DNA from 4 places in the Rossellomorea sp. DA94 genome. Region 4 is predicted to be linked to each of the others. Evidence: riboswitches for the same ligand, from Rfam matches in the RefSeq annotation. Region 4 holds a riboswitch; each other region holds the start of a gene.
What was found. A riboswitch is a leader RNA that binds a small molecule or an ion and turns the genes downstream of it on or off. The one in region 4 is predicted to bind S-adenosylmethionine.

Region 1 (4,159 bases), 180 kb from region 4:
TCCATGAATGATGACGATGACTGCCTTTGCCTCTTGATCTGATTCCCATTTCCACATGGCAATTCCTCCTTTGTAGTTCTCTCCATGAATGAATTCTGCTACCATTATTATAATAAATATTATTGAAAGGGGTAGTAAAAAATGCTCTATCCGTATTATGATAAGAAACCCATCATCGCCCGTTCGGCATTCATCGCCGATTATGTCACCATTTCAGGGGACGTGGAGATCGGTGAAGAATCAAGTATCTGGTTCAATACCGTCATCAGGGGGGATGTCGCTCCCACAAAAATCGGGGATAAAGTAAATATACAGGATAACTCCATTCTCCATCAGAGTCCAAATAACCCTCTTATCCTTGAAGATGAAGTGACCGTCGGCCATGGGGTGATCCTACATAGCTGCAAAATCAGGAAAAAGGCATTGATTGGCATGGGCTCCATCATTCTTGATAATGCCGAAATCGGCGAAGGGGCGTTCATCGGAGCCGGAAGCCTTGTCCCACAAGGGAAGGTCATCCCGCCAAATACCCTTGCATTCGGACGGCCGGCAAAAGTCGTGAGGGAGCTCAATGAGCACGATATCAGTGAAATGAAGCGCATTTCAAGAGAATACGCAGAAAAAGGACAATATTATAAGAACATCAAACCGTTTTAACTTCCTATACTTGGGATACCCCATCCTCCTTGAGAATACTCATGGAAGATTTTCTTTTGATCATCAACAAAAAGACCAACACCCCAAAGAGTGTTGGTCTCTTCTATCTTTCCTTATTCGCCTAATGCTTCTGCTTTCAACGCATCCGCTTTGTTTGTGCGTTCCCAAGGAAGATCAAGATCGTTACGGCCGAAGTGTCCGTAAGCAGCTGTCTGCTTGTAGATCGGACGACGAAGGTCAAGCATCTTGATGATTCCTGCAGGACGAAGGTCAAAGTTATTGCTCACAACGTCAATTAATACATCTTCTGACACTTTCCCTGTTCCAAATGTATCAACGGAGATGGATACGGGCTTCGCCACACCGATTGCATACGCTAATTGAACTTCACATTTCTCAGCAAGTCCCGCTGCCACGATGTTCTTCGCTACATAGCGCGCTGCATAAGCCGCTGAACGGTCCACTTTCGTTGCATCCTTACCAGAGAAGGCACCGCCACCGTGACGTGCGTATCCGCCATATGTGTCAACGATGATTTTACGTCCTGTCAGACCTGCATCACCTTGTGGTCCACCGATTACGAAGCGGCCAGTCGGGTTGATGAAATATTTCGTTTCTTCATCGATCAGTTCTTTCGGTACAACCGGGTCGATGACATATTCTTTCAGGTTGCGTTGGATTTGCTCAAGCGTCACTTCAGGGTGATGCTGAGTAGAGATGACGATCGTGTCGATGCGGACCGGCTTATCGTTTTCATCGTATTCAACGGTTACTTGTGTTTTTCCATCCGGACGAAGGTAAGGAAGGATCTCTTCTTTACGTACTTCCGTTAAACGACGGGAGATTTTGTGGGCAAGGGAAATCGGAAGAGGCATAAGCTCTTTCGTTTCATTACAAGCGAATCCGAACATCAATCCTTGGTCACCTGCACCGATTGCATCGATTTCTTCATCCGTCATTTGACCTTCACGGGCCTCAAGGGCCTGATCGACACCTTGAGCGATATCGGCAGACTGCTCATCAATGGAAGTCAGAACTGCACATGTTTCAGCATCAAAGCCGTATTTCGCACGGGTATAGCCAATTTCACGGATCGTTTCACGAACGATTTTCGGGATATCAACATACGTATTCGTAGTGATTTCACCTGCAACAAGCACAAGACCCGTTGTGACAGACGTTTCACACGCTACACGTGCATTCGGATCATTGGTCAGAATTGCATCAAGAATTGAATCAGAAATTTGGTCACAAATTTTATCTGGATGTCCTTCGGTTACGGACTCAGATGTAAACAGACGACGTTTAGTTGACATCAAGGTTCCTCCTTAAGCATATTTGTCAGAACAATTCTTCTGACAAAACAGTAAACAGATACGGTACTCATTTCCCTAAGTAGTATGAAGTAAACATGATTCTTTTATAAATAAATCATGATTTATGTGCATGTGGTCCACTATAAACAGAAAAAACCCTTCCTCGTGGAAAAAGTTTCAGAGGAAAGGTTTCAGATCATAGCCGCGCCTTTTCTCTCTTATCGTTCAAGGTTTTAGAGACCTTGCCTCAGTTTAGCACCTTCGCTTAATCGGATTCATTAAAGAAATGGATCCATTCACTATTTAGCAGGTTGCTGGGTTTCATAGGGTCTGCTCCCTCCACCAGCTCAGGATAAGAGTATCCGTTCAAGGAACAATGATAACGGTTAGGACAAGTGGTGTCAACTTTTTTTGAGTGACAGGTTTAACCATTCATTTCGTGGTTTCAGCCTGTTTTTTTATCATGTACATAACCTAATGGGGTAATGAGGCTAATCATTGCGAGGTGCATTTCATATAAATAAGAAGAAACAAGCTTTATTCGGTCAAGAAATGTGACAAAATGAAGACACATTATAAAATTAAATAAATAGTATAGACTAATAGCTTGATTGTGTTATACTATTTTTGTAAAGTAAACGATACCATTTAAATAAATTTATATAAAGGAAGGGTTCGAATGAATTCAGTGAGCATGTCTAATGAATTAACGGAATTACTTAATGGTCAAAACATCCAGGAACAATTATCTGTTTCTCAACTAGTCGAAAAGGTCCTTCAACGAAATGAAGGCGTTTTAACTTCATCAGGTGCAATCAGAGCAGAAACTGGTAAATACACAGGACGCTCTCCTAAAGATAAATTTATTGTAGAAGAACCAACGACGAAAGATAAAATCGAATGGGGTTCTGTCAATCAGCCGATCTCTTCGGAATCATTCGATAAATTATATACAAAAGTCATCGAATACTTAAAAGAAAAAGAAGAAGTATTTTCATTTAAAGGGTTCGCAGGGGCAGACCCGAAACATAGACTACCGATCCAGGTGATCAATGAGTTTGCCTGGCATAATCTGTTTGCCCACCAATTATTCATCCGCCCGGAAACAGAAGAGTTAAAAGATCATCAATCTGAATTCACCGTCATTTCAGCACCGAACTTCAAGGCTGATCCAGAAGTGGATGGCACTCACTCTGAAACGTTCATCATCGTTTCATTTGAAAAACGGATCGTGTTGATCGGCGGTACGGAATATGCCGGTGAAATGAAGAAATCCATCTTCTCGGTCATGAACTATGTACTTCCTGAATCCGACATCCTTTCCATGCACTGTTCTTCAAACGTTGGACGCGAAGGCGATGTAGCGTTGTTCTTCGGATTATCCGGTACTGGTAAAACGACTTTATCCGCAGATCCAAACCGCCGTTTGATCGGTGATGATGAGCACGGATGGTCCCCGAACGGCGTATTCAATATCGAAGGCGGATGCTATGCTAAGTGCATCGGGCTTACACGTGAAAAAGAACCTCAGATCTTTGATGCGATCCGTTTCGGTTCGGTACTTGAAAATGTCGTTCTTGATGACATGTCCCGCATCGCGGATTATGATGATAACACTTTAACAGAAAACACGCGTGCTGCCTACCCCCTTCAAGCGATGGAAAACATCGTGGAACCAAGTATCGCAGGACACCCAAATACGATTGTTTTCTTAACAGCTGATGCTTTCGGCGTATTACCTCCGATCAGCAAGCTGACAAAAGAACAGGCAATGTATCATTTCTTAAGTGGATATACATCGAAGCTTGCAGGTACGGAGCGTGGAATCACTTCACCACAGGCAACTTTCTCAACTTGCTTTGGATCTCCATTCCTTCCGCTTCCTGCCACTCGTTACGCAGAAATGCTCGGTAAGAAGATCGATGAGCACAATGCACAGGTATTCCTCGTGAATACAGGTTGGACCGGCGGAGAATACGGAGTGGGGAATCGCATGAAGCTTTCCTACACCCGCGCCATGATACAGGCGGCACTTGAGGGTGAACTTACGAATGTGGAAACGGCAACAGACGAGATTTTCGGTCTGAACATCCCGGTTCACGTTCCTGGCGTTCCAGACGAAGTACTTCAACCTAAGAAAACATGGTCCAATGAAGCGGCTTATGAAGTCAAAGCAAAAGAACTTG
Region 2 (4,159 bases), 170 kb from region 4:
AATTTTCTTTATTCACATTTTGAAGATATATGTAAGATTTTAAAAGCCTATGATATCTCCGTTTCCCTAGGAGATGGTTTAAGGCCCGGATCAATTGCTGATGCGAATGATGAAGCACAGTTTGCCGAGCTTGAAACATTGGGTGAGCTAACCAAAATTGCTTGGAAGCATGATGTACAGGTGATGATTGAAGGCCCTGGTCATGTACCTATGCATATGATTAAAGAGAATGTGGATAAGCAAATGGAAATCTGTCATGAAGCTCCTTTTTATACCCTGGGGCCATTAACGACAGATATTGCACCGGGGTATGATCACATTACTTCCGCCATAGGGGCTGCCATGATCGGTTGGTTTGGAACAGCTATGCTGTGCTATGTAACACCGAAAGAGCATCTGGGATTACCGAATAAAGATGATGTGCGAGAGGGTGTCATTGCTTATAAAATCGCCGCACACGCAGCGGATTTGGCGAAAGGGCATCCAGGGGCACAAGTAAGGGATAATGCCGTTTCTAAGGCTCGATTTGAATTTAGATGGAATGACCAATTTAATTTATCCCTGGACCCGGAACGTGCAAGGGAGTATCATGATGAAACACTTCCTGCAGAAGGGGCAAAAACGGCCCATTTTTGTTCAATGTGTGGACCGAAATTTTGTTCAATGAGAATATCACATGATATAAGGGGAATGGAGCAGAATAGCATTGATGATGTTCATAAGGAAATAGAAAAAGGATTGAAAGAAAAATCGAAGGAGTTTGTGGAAAATGGATCAAACATCTATCGATAAACCTACCTGTCATGTCCTCAAATTGAAGTATGAGATCATAAAGCTCAATCAGAAAATCACCCAACTCGAAAAAGAAGTGAAGAGCATTCAGGAAAACTGCAGGCATGTCTTCTATGAGACTGATGTAACAAGGTCTTGTATCAAATGTCATTATGTAGAAAGTACCTATTATTAGAAAAGTGTAAGTTATTGATTGAATTTCTTTTGACAGCTCTTATGTACCGTGCTACGATTATTACAAATTTCAGAATAGTAAATGAATATGTGAAACTCTTATTGAGAGAGGTGGAGGGACTGGCCCTGTGAAACCCGGCAACCATTCAACGGAATTGTTGAAAAGGTGCTAATTCCTGCAAAGCAAACGGCTTTGGAAAATAAGAGAGGATTCTATTAACATGAAACCCTCTCTACAGTAGTTAGAGAGGGTTTTACGTTTTTTTGAAAGAAAAATTAAATAGACCAATGCAATAGGTGCTGAGACACTCTCAGCTAAAAGGGAAGACCGGTGAAAATCCGGCGCGGTCCCGCCACTGTAACGGGGAGCGACTTATCATTCAACCACTATTTCTGTTGAAATGGGAAGGGATAAGAAGCTGTGAACCTAAGTCAGGAGACCTGCCTGTTGTATGCGCTTATGCTCTACGTGGATATAGAGAGGGGTGAGGAATACGTGTTGAGGATATCAGTTTGTCTCGACTCTAGTTAGATATGCGTATGAATCTCTCTTTCATTTGAAAGGGAGATTTTTTTGTTGGGACTACGTACTAAAGATGATAAAGATGGGGAGTGTGAATGATGAGTAAGGTCATGAGTTCGAGTTTAGGGTATCCGAGGATTGGAGAAAATCGTGAGTGGAAAAAGACATTGGAAGAATATTGGGCAGGTAAGGTTGACGAAGATTCCTTCCTGGAACAAATAGAGAACATTCGCCTGGATCATGTGAAGAAGCAGCTGGATCAAGGGGTGGATTTGATTCCACTCGGGGATTTCAGCTTATATGATCATGTACTTGATACTGCGGCCATGTTCGGAATCGTTCCCGACAGATTTCACTATAAAGGCGGGAAAGTCAGTCTGGATACGTATTTTGAAATGGCAAGGGGGGCAAAGGGGGCAGCAGCATCAGAAATGACGAAATGGTTTAACACCAATTATCATTATATTGTCCCGGAACTTGGGGAATCCGTACCTCAACTGGTGGAAAATCGTCCGCTATTCTATTACAAGGAAGCGAAAGAAAAGCTTGGTATTAAGGGGAAGCCGGTAATAGTGGGTCCATTCACCTTCGTGAAATTATCTAAAGGATATTATGAAGTAGACTATCAATCAATCGTAAACGACTTTGTGCCTTTATATGCCGGGATCTTGCGAGAATTGCAGGAAGAGGGAGTAGAATGGGTGCAGATCGACGAGCCGATCCTGTGTGCTTCCATCACAAAACAAGAGATTGATCGATTTACCGAAATTTACGGAAGATTAAAGAAAGCCGCTCCTGATGTAAAGATTATTCTTCAAACCTATTTTGATCATTTAGAACACTATAAAGAGGTGACAGCCATTCCTGTAGACGGGATAGGTATGGATTTTATATATGACCGGGGAGAGAATATGGCTGCACTAAAGCAAAACGGTTTCCCTAAAGATAAAATTCTGGCAGCAGGAGTTGTGGACGGCAGGAATATCTGGAGGACGAATCTTGTTGAAGCCCATTCATTTTTATCTGAATTGACTGATTATGTACCAAAGGACCGCTTAATCATTCAGCCATCATCCAGTTTGCTCCATGTACCGGTGACCGTGCGGAATGAAGAAACTTTGGATAAAACGCTTCGTAATGGTATTTCATTTGCTGATGAGAAATTGCAGGAAGTCGTCCTCCTAACAAGAGCCCTCGGGGAAGGAATATGGAGAGTGCAGAGTGATGTGGATGAATGTTTGAAGTCCATAAGTGACTTACATACATCGCCAAATAGAAACAAACCATCTGTTCAAGATAAGTTAAAAGGATTGAATCCATTAGATGTCGGACGAAAATCTCCATTTTCGATTCGCATGGTAGCACAGTCAAAGCTCCCTCTTCTTCCCACTACCACAATTGGCAGCTTCCCTCAGACAAGGGAGGTAAGAAGACAAAGGAAGAAGTGGCGTAATGGAGAGCTTGATGAGGGTGAGTATCAACGGTTCATTCGTGCAGAAATAAAGCGGTGGATCGACATTCAGGAAGAAATCGGCCTGGACGTATTTGTACATGGAGAATTTGAACGGACCGATATGGTGGAATTTTTCGGTGAGAAACTAGAGGGATTTCACTTCACTACATTCGGATGGGTCCAATCCTACGGGTCCAGATGTGTGAAGCCTCCAATCATTTATGGGGATGTGAATTTCAAAGAGCCGATGACAGTTAAAGAAACCGTGTATGCCCAATCTCTAACTGATAAACCGGTAAAGGGAATGGTAACGGGCCCTATTACCATTCTAAACTGGTCCTTTGTTCGGAATGACATTCCCCGCTATATAGTAGCTAATCAAATAGCGCTCTCTCTTCGGAAAGAGATTGAGTCACTCGAAGATGAGGGAATATGGATGATCCAGGTAGACGAACCGGCACTTAGAGAGGGTTTACCCTTAAAAAAGGAACGGTGGGAAGAATATTTACAGGCTGCGGTCTTTTCATTTAAGTTAGCCACATCATCGGTGCAAAATGAAACTCAAATTCATACTCATATGTGTTACTCTGATTTTGAAGATATCATTGAAGCAATCCGTAACCTTGATGCTGATGTACTCTCCATCGAAACCTCAAGGAGTCATGGTGAATTAATCAATGTATTTCAAGAAAATAGGTACGACAAAGGGATAGGATTGGGCGTTTACGATATTCACAGTCCCTTTATCCCTGATCGTGAGGAGATCATTTCGCATATTAGACGATCTTTACAGGTGCTGGATCCAAAACAATTCTGGATCAACCCTGATTGCGGATTGAAAACACGGGGGATACCTGAAACCATTTCATCGCTTAAAGTGATGGTGGAAGCAGCGAAACATGTTCGGAAGGAATTACTGGTAAAGAGAGAATCATAAAGGGAGGTGACGCAATTCAATCGTTGAATTGCGTCTTTCCCTGTAAAGCTTTTTGAAAGGAGCTCAAAAGTTGTCATACATAGCTATAGGAAGAATCATACAGGTGTACAATGAACGATGCCCTGACCGCACTTTTCTATATATGATTAGTGACAAAGGGGAAGATGAATTAGAGCAGGGTAGAATATCATTGAGAACGGCATTGAGGCTTGAGGCATGTAAAAAAATCTGTAACATATATGCCCCTAGTTAAAATTAAAAGTCGATTTGATTAGATGGA
Region 3 (4,159 bases), 970 kb from region 4:
ACAATTACATAAAGTCAAAACCTTTTGATGTCTTTTTTCAAAATCTTTTACAGCCAAAGCGATGCCTGGCTGATTTTCGCTCCAGGTGCTCGCTTTCCGCGGGGCGTGAGTTGAGCCTCCTCGGGCTTTGCCCTGCGGGGTCTCAACTTTCCCGCAATTCCCGCAGGAGTCGAGCACCTTCCGCTACAATCAGCGTCAAAGTGAAGTTTAAAGACTTGTTTAGCAGTGCCCTTCAAGATAAACACTTTCAAGGTAAAATCATTTCTCTATATATACTTTTACATTCCATAAGGAAAATCCTTCCTTTTTGTATTTTTATATAAAAACAGGCATCCGTGGGTAGCGGATGCCTGTTTTTTAGTAAGCTAATGCCTTCTTCTTTTCTTCTTTCATTAGGACGAAGCAGAGAAAGATGCCTAGGAGTGACAGGACTGCGAAGAAGAGGTATACCGTGTAGATGGAATAGGTTTCATAGATGAAACCTCCCACGAAGGTACTGAACCAATTCCCGAGACCATTTCCGATGGCGGAATAGACGGTGACGGCAGTAGCTGTAATATGTGCCGGCGTGATTTCTTTGATGTAGCGTAGCCCCGCAGGAATGAATAATCCGATGGCAAGCCCCTGCATCACCGCTGAGGAATAGACCAGCCATAGACTTGGTTCTGTGAAGTAAAATAGCCAGCGGATCATGGATGCAGCACCTGCCAGCGCCGCTACGGTCAAGAGACCGAACTTATCAATCCACCCTCCCGCGATTCTCATAAACGGTACTTCTGATAGGACGGCAATCAGAAATGCGAGACCGATTCCGGCGTACGTACCACCTGAATCTTCTACGAATAATCCGAAATACACGTTATTGGCTAAATTTGGGCCGAACACCAGGAACGTGACGGCCAGGAAGATCAGAAACTTCTTCATCGTGAATAATTCCTTCATCCCGGCTTTTAGATCAAGCTTAGCTGCCGCTCTCTCTTTAGGAAAACGGAAGGATAGGAATCCGGATAGGACCAGACAGATAAAGAAGGAGTAGAAAATGATCGTCGGTCCGATGAATCCCTCTGAAAGCCTCCCCATGACGAACACGGCAATCCCGAATCCCAATGAGCCGAACAGACGAATATTTCCGTAGTTATAACCGACTTTACTTGTATACTTCAAGCTGATGCTGTCAGACACGGGAATGATGGCACTTTGGAAGATCGCAACTAAAATCGCGACCACCAATAGTCCATAGTAAACATCCATGAATAAATAACCAAGAGCAAAGATCCCTGCAACTAAGGAGGTTAATCCCAACACGACGGTTGGCTTATTGGTTGTGTCACTGACCATCCCCCATATCGGCTGGAAGAAAATCATCATGATCGGGCCGACAGACATGATGGTTCCGATCTGATATCCATTTAACCCCACACTTTCACTTAAATATACACTGAGTAAAGGATATAAACTTCCAACCCCGAAGAAGGTCAATAGATAAAACCCTTGTAACGTAAAAATTTGATTTCGCACATTTCTTTCCACTACCGTATCCCCCAAGATGTTTTTTGTCTATCTTATAGTAGACCTTGACCGTTCAATTGTCTATGTGTTTATGCCTTTTTATGGATAAACTCCCGCGTTTTATGATGCATGCCTTGCTACGGCGATCTCCCGCCGCTTTCGTTTGATCCAGCTGTGGCAGTCATGCCCTGCATGTATATTTCCAATAAATTACCGTTTGACTTTTTCGATTAAACCCTTTAAAGTATGGAAGTATATTTTAAGTGAACTGAATAACATATCTTCTTATCCAGAGAGACGGAGGGACTGGCCCTGTGATGTCTCGGCAGCGGACTCATGATGAGTGCTGTGCCACATCCAGCAAGCGTAATGCTTGAAAGATAAGAGGAGTGTTTCGTTTGAATGAAACCTCTTCTTATACTGGAAGAGGTTTTTTTATTTGATTTCACACGACAAAGGAGTGTTTGACATGAACCAAGAAAAAGGTAATTTACTGGCTTTATTGCCCTTGATCATATTTGTTTCACTGTTCCTTGGAGCGGGGATCCTTTCAGGAGATTTTTATGCATTCCCTGTACTGGTATCCATCATCATTGCCTCCATTGTAGCCCTTGCGATGAATCGGAAAGAGTCGTTAACCTCTAAGGTTGAACGGTTCGCAAAAGGTGCCGGGCACCCGGACATTATGATTATGGTCTTTATCTTCTTATTAGCCGGTGCGTTTTCCGGTGTAGCAGAAAAGATGGGCGCCGTTGATTCAACCGTCAATTTTGCCCTATCCGTGCTTCCTGGTAATCTGATCATTGTTGGATTATTCATCATCGCCGCTTTCATTTCCCTATCAATGGGGACATCAATGGGGACGATTGCAGCACTTGCCCCAATCGGAGTAGGCATCAGCTCAGGAGCCGACATTTCTATGCCACTTGCTATGGCCACCGTCATCGGGGGAGCGATGTTCGGGGACAATTTATCGTTCATCTCGGATACAACGATTGCAGCCGTACGCACACAGAAAACCGAAATGAAGGACAAGTTCAAAGTGAACTTCTTCATTGTCTTACCCGCAGCCATCATCACGATGGTCATCCTTTTTTTCCTTACGATGGGGACTCCATCCTCCGTCGACGCAGGAAGCTTCGACTGGATTAAAATCATCCCTTACCTCGGAGTGATCATTGGGGCCCTTGCAGGATTAAACGTATTTGTCGTTTTAATCGGCGGGATTGTGTTGGCAGGGGTTATCGGATTTTCGGATGGAAGCTTTACCCCATCGAGTTACTTTGGTAGTGTAGCCGACGGGATGACGGGCATGGCAGAGATTGTGATCCTTTCCATCCTGATCGGCGGAGTCGTCGAACTGATTCGTCATAATGGAGGGATTCAAGCTATCCTTTACCATGCCACACGTAAGATTAAATCTCCTCAGGGAGCACAGCTTGCAACAGCAGGCTTGGTCAGTTCGACGAATCTTTGCACAGCCAATAACACAATTTCCATTATCATCGCAGGACCACTGGCCAAAACGCTTAGCGATCAGTATGGCGTAGATTCCCGTAAGTCAGCAAGTATCCTCGATATTTTCTCTTGTGCCGTTCAAGGGTTGATCCCATACGGTGCACAGGCACTGTTAGTGGCGGAAGTAGCCGGCATATCACCTGTCAGCATCATCCCTTATGCCTTCTACCCTGTCCTGATTGCCGTTTGCGGACTGATTGCGATTCAATTCGCCCTTCCGAAGTTCACACGGAGAACCGCTACTGATGGAGATCCGGTCCGTTCTTCTTAGTCCGTTGGAAAAGAGACAAATCCGTCTGGGTTTGTCTCTTTTTTGTGTCTGGGTTATTCAAACACCATTAAAAAAGCAGACCCCGATTTCCGGAATCTGCTCTTTTCTTATAACAAATCATTCACATGATACAGTTTACCACTTTCAATATTGGTTTTGGTTATGAGAGCCACCAGTGCATCCGCTACCGTGTCCGTGCTGCGCAGCATCCCCTCTTCTTTGTAGCGCTGGAACGACTCAACCTCGGCAAAGGCTTCTTTGGAGGACGAGCGGATTTCCCCCTGCATATCCGTATCCATCACTCCCGGACTGAAAGCGATGACCTGATGACGGCTATGTGTGTTGGAGAGCTCAAGGCTCACCGTTTCAGTCAGCATATTGACTCCCGCCTTAGTCGCGCAATACGTACTCCAGCCATAAACGGGACGACTTCCCGCTCCTGAACTGATGTTGACCATGATCATTTTCGATTCAGAGCCTTTTGCTGCCTTGAGCAATTCATTGGTGGCGATCATAGGTGAAAGTAGATTGACGTGGACACTCGTTTCCATTGCTTCATTTTCCACTTCACCCGACGTATTGATCGGTGTCACCACGCCTGCATTTTGAACGACATATATCTTCTTGGCTCCAGATCCAAATACCTTTGCCCCTACTTCGCGGAACACCGCTTCTGTTTGTCCCGATTGAGATAGATCACAGGGAAAGAATTCATACGACACTTCTTTTTCCCGTGCAAGCTTTTGTAAGCTGTCATTATCCGAACGGGATATATTGAGAATACCGATGCCTTTTTCAATAAAGAGCCTGGCGACGGACTCCCCTAATCCCCTTGTTGCTCCTGTCACGATTGCATAATCC
Region 4 (4,159 bases):
CCTGCCTTCTTTTATTTAAAGATGGACAGGAAATGGAAAGAATCTATGCCTTTCAATCCGTCCCATTCCTATACGAAACCATCAACAAAATCCAAAACATCTAGTGGGGATAAGAGACCTTTATGAAAGGTCTTTTTATTTTGTCTTCACTTCTATTCTTCACCAGCTTTAGAAATAGGATGAAATTGCCCTCTCAACACATATGAATAAATGACTATTAAAACGAACTAATTTGAGAAGTACATTATTAGTGTTGATTGGAGCGGAAGATGCTCGACTCCTTCGGGAATAGCGGGAAAGTTGAGACCCCGCAGGGCGAAGCACGAGGAGGCTCAACTCACGCCCCGAAGAAAGCGAGCATCTGGAGCGGAAATCAACCAGCACGATGCTGATAAAAAACAGAAAAAATTTACGAAAGTAGTCATTTTCTTTCTACAAACGAGGACATATTTCTTGGGAAATGTTTCGAATCCCATCATTTTTTGACTGGTCATCACCCAATTTCTTACTGTTCGACAAATAAGATAAACTCATTCAAAACATGTCGAGAATGTCTAAAAGGAAAAAATACCTAAAAGTGGAATTGATACTATATAGAAGTTTCACTGGGAGGGTATTCATGCGAATCTATTTAGAGGAATTAGTAGATCAGTGTCATTCAAGGTATCACTTACGACTCTTATTTCCGGACAGCCCATTTGTTCTTCAGTTTCAATGTGAAAAGGAACGTTATGCAATCTCCATTTCAAACAGGCGGTGTACTGTATTGACTGATGGTAGCGGGGAATCGCATTTTGTCATTGAGGGACAAGAGCAGGACATGCTATCCCTACTAACAGGAGAAGAGCGATTGTCTCAACTGATTGAAAACGGCATCCTGGAAGTCAGGGGAGGATACCGCCAGCTGTTATTTGTAGAATCCATCCTCTGGCTGACAAGGTCCAGGGTCAAGGAACCGGTTCAAGTTTAAAAAACATAAGAAAAAAGAATTGACACATTTCTATTTTCGATGATAGAATCTCTCTTGTAGCAAATTTTCAGAGTCTTTAACAATTCAAAAAATTAAATAAATCGATACTTTACTCTTATTTAGAGAGGTGGAGGGACGTGCCCTATGAAGCCCGGCAACCGTCAATGAAAATTGAAATGGTGCCAATTCACTCAAAGCATTTGCTTTGAAAGATGAGAGAAAGGATAGTCCTATATATGATTATGCCTTTCTGCTTATCGCAGGAAGGCATTTTTTATTGTAAACGAAAAGGCTGTGGGGATTGCCCGGTATGTGCAACTGTAATTCTTATTAAAAAGGTCGTTTTACTCAGAAAGAAGGTGGAGACAGCATGATTACCATATCAGATGTGAAAAAAATCTATCAATCAAAATCTGGCCAGATTTCAGCCGTTGATGGCGTCACCATCGACATTGGCCAAGGGGAAATTTTTGGAGTGATTGGCTATAGTGGGGCAGGGAAAAGTACGTTGATCCGGATGCTCAATGGACTTGAAGTTCCCACGAATGGAACCGTGAACGTAAATGGACAGATCGTTTCCAAAGTGAAAGGGAAAGATCTTCGGCAGGCGAGGCAGTCAATAGGGATGATCTTTCAGCATTTCAATCTCCTTTGGTCGCGTACGGTACTTGAAAATATCCAGTTTCCATTAGAAATAGCCGGAGTTTCTAAGAAGGAGAGAGTGCGAAGGGCCAATGAATTATTGGAGCTGGTGGGATTAGAAGGAAGAGGAGACGCCTATCCATCCCAGTTGAGCGGTGGACAGAAACAGAGGGTCGGGATTGCGAGATCCCTTGCAAATAATCCCGACGTCCTTCTCTGTGACGAAGCCACCTCTGCTTTAGATCCGCAAACAACCGATTCCATCCTTGATTTATTGGTGGATATTAATAAACGTTTAGGTCTGACCATCGTCCTGATCACCCATGAAATGCATGTGATCAAAAAAATCTGCCATCGTGTGGCGGTCATGGAACAAGGGAAGGTGGTAGAACTAGGGGATGTTCTTGAGGTGTTCAGAAATCCTAAAGAGCAGGTGACAAAGCGATTTGTGAGAGAAGTATCTCAAGTGGAAGAAACAGGGGAAACAATCGATCACCTCGTAGCTCAGTATCCGGAAGGAAAAGTACTGAAATTCACCTTTGTTGGTGAATCGACTGAGCAACCGCTCATTACCAGCTTGATCCGAAGTTTCGACTTGGATGTCAATATCCTTCAAGGACAGATTTCCCAGACGCAAAAAGGGGCTTATGGTACGCTGTTCGTTCATCTTGATGGAAACGAAGAGACGATTTCTGCAGCCGTTGCCTTCGCTGAGGAACAGATGGTCAAAGTGGAGGTGATCGGAGGATGATAGAAAATATATTTCCGAATGTGGACTGGGAGAAGATGTGGGAAGCGACAGTTGAAACCCTTTATATGACGGGGATGTCAGTTCTGATTACCTTCGTAGTAGGACTGATTCTCGGGATCCTGTTATTTCTTACATCCAAGGAAAATTTATGGGAAAACAAGCTTACATATACGGTGACCAGTGCAGTGGTCAATGTATTCCGCTCGATTCCGTTCATTATCCTGATTGTATTACTCATTCCATTTACAAAATTCTTATTGGATACCATCCGCGGGGCGAACGCGGCCCTGCCCGCCCTGATCATCGGAGCAGCACCGTTTTACGCACGCATGGTGGAAATTGCATTGAGAGAAGTGAACAAAGGCGTCATCGAAGCAGCGAAAGCGATGGGAGCGAAGACTAGCACGATCATATGGAAAGTGCTTATTCCCGAATCTCTTCCGGCTTTGGTTTCAGGTATCACGGTAACAGCCATCGCCCTGGTGGGGTATACGGCAATGGCGGGTGTCATCGGTGCCGGGGGATTAGGAAACCTCGCTTACCTGGATGGTTTTCAACGGAGCAGGGAGGATGTAACCCTTGCCGCAACCATCATGATTTTACTCGTTGTATTTGCCATTCAAATCATTGGTGACTACTTCACAAATAAATTAGACAAACGATAAGAGGAGAGAAAACAGATGAAAAAATGGTTAGCAGGAATAGTAGCAGCAACAAGTATCTTTGGATTGGCAGCATGCGGGAGTGATTCCGGCTCTGGAAGCAGTGACGGGAAGGAATTAGTGGTAGGAGCGTCAAACGTTCCCCATGCGGAAATCCTTGAAAAAGTGAAACCGATTTTGGAAGATAAGGGAATCGACCTGCAAATTGAAACATATCAAGACTATATCCTTCCGAATAAAGACTTGGACAATGGTGATTTGGATGCGAACTACTTCCAAACCGTACCTTACATGGACTTGCAGATGAAAGAGAACGAATATGATTTCGTCAATGCAGGCGGAATTCATATCGAGCCAATCGGTGTATATTCCAAAAAGTATAAATCTCTTGAGGACCTTCCTGAAGGTGCCACGATCTTGATGAGTAATTCCGTATCCGATCATGGCCGCATCCTTACATTATTAGAGAAAAAAGGTCTGATCACGTTAAAGGACGGAGTGGAAAATACACAGGCACAGCTGGAAGACATCAAAGAAAATCCAAAAAAACTGAAATTCGATTATGAATACGAAGCGGCACTCCTTCCGCAAATGTATGAAAATGAAGAAGGGGACGCAGTTGTGATTAACTCCAACTATGCCATAGATGCAGGCTTGAAACCCCTGGAGGACTCCATCGCCATCGAAGACAGCAACTCCCCATATGTGAACGTAATTGCTGTAAATAAAGGTGACGAAAACAAAGAAGAAGTGAAAGAATTGGTCAAAGCCCTGCGCTCAAAAGAAATCCAGGACTTCATTAATGAAGAATGGGATGGAGCAGTTGTACCCGTAACGGAATAACAATAGAAAAGAGGCTGGGACATACCTTAATCCAATTCCTCTAAAGACGAATAAAGTGGTGACTACTTGTTACACCGCTATTGATTTCCGTGCAAGACTTCGCTTTCCTCGGGCGGAAGGCGAGCCTCCTCGTCGCTGTCGCTCCTGCGGGGTCTCACCTATTCCGCTTTTCCCGTAGGAGTCTTCGTCTTGCACTCCAATCAATAGCTAGATCCTGCTGTAAACACAAAATATGCATTAGCACTAATAATAAAAGCGCCATTCACCAAGGTTGTTGTTATTCATACACAG

Region 1: it holds a riboswitch for S-adenosylmethionine, as region 4 does, so the genes downstream of both, metK (methionine adenosyltransferase) here and P8596_RS20280 (methionine ABC transporter ATP-binding protein) in region 4, are expected to answer to the same signal.
Region 2: it holds a riboswitch for S-adenosylmethionine, as region 4 does, so the genes downstream of both, metE (5-methyltetrahydropteroyltriglutamate--homocysteine S-methyltransferase) here and P8596_RS20280 (methionine ABC transporter ATP-binding protein) in region 4, are expected to answer to the same signal.
Region 3: it holds a riboswitch for S-adenosylmethionine, as region 4 does, so the genes downstream of both, P8596_RS01275 (Na+/H+ antiporter NhaC family protein) here and P8596_RS20280 (methionine ABC transporter ATP-binding protein) in region 4, are expected to answer to the same signal.

What each region holds. Positions count from the first base shown of each region.
Region 1 is NZ_CP122397.1:3,707,252-3,711,410, forward strand. It holds gene P8596_RS19275 (alpha/beta hydrolase) at 1-57, opposite strand, end outside; gene P8596_RS19280 (gamma carbonic anhydrase) at 142-657, shown strand; gene metK (methionine adenosyltransferase) at 771-1,973, opposite strand; SAM riboswitch class I at 2,189-2,332, opposite strand; gene pckA (phosphoenolpyruvate carboxykinase (ATP)) at 2,653-4,159, shown strand, end outside.
Region 2 is NZ_CP122397.1:3,713,360-3,717,518, reverse strand. It holds gene thiC (phosphomethylpyrimidine synthase ThiC) at 1-792, shown strand, start outside; gene P8596_RS19315 (hypothetical protein) at 770-967, shown strand; SAM riboswitch class I at 1,063-1,173, shown strand; cobalamin riboswitch at 1,245-1,429, shown strand; gene metE (5-methyltetrahydropteroyltriglutamate--homocysteine S-methyltransferase) at 1,588-3,879, shown strand.
Region 3 is NZ_CP122397.1:226,489-230,647, reverse strand. It holds gene P8596_RS01280 (MFS transporter) at 358-1,530, opposite strand; SAM riboswitch class I at 1,792-1,896, shown strand; gene P8596_RS01275 (Na+/H+ antiporter NhaC family protein) at 1,979-3,298, shown strand; gene P8596_RS01270 ((S)-benzoin forming benzil reductase) at 3,406-4,159, opposite strand, start outside.
Region 4 is NZ_CP122397.1:3,887,344-3,891,502, reverse strand. It holds gene P8596_RS20290 (thioredoxin family protein) at 1-104, shown strand, start outside; gene P8596_RS20285 (SCP2 sterol-binding domain-containing protein) at 620-970, shown strand; SAM riboswitch class I at 1,083-1,189, shown strand; gene P8596_RS20280 (methionine ABC transporter ATP-binding protein) at 1,341-2,363, shown strand; gene P8596_RS20275 (methionine ABC transporter permease) at 2,360-3,028, shown strand; gene P8596_RS20270 (MetQ/NlpA family ABC transporter substrate-binding protein) at 3,044-3,868, shown strand.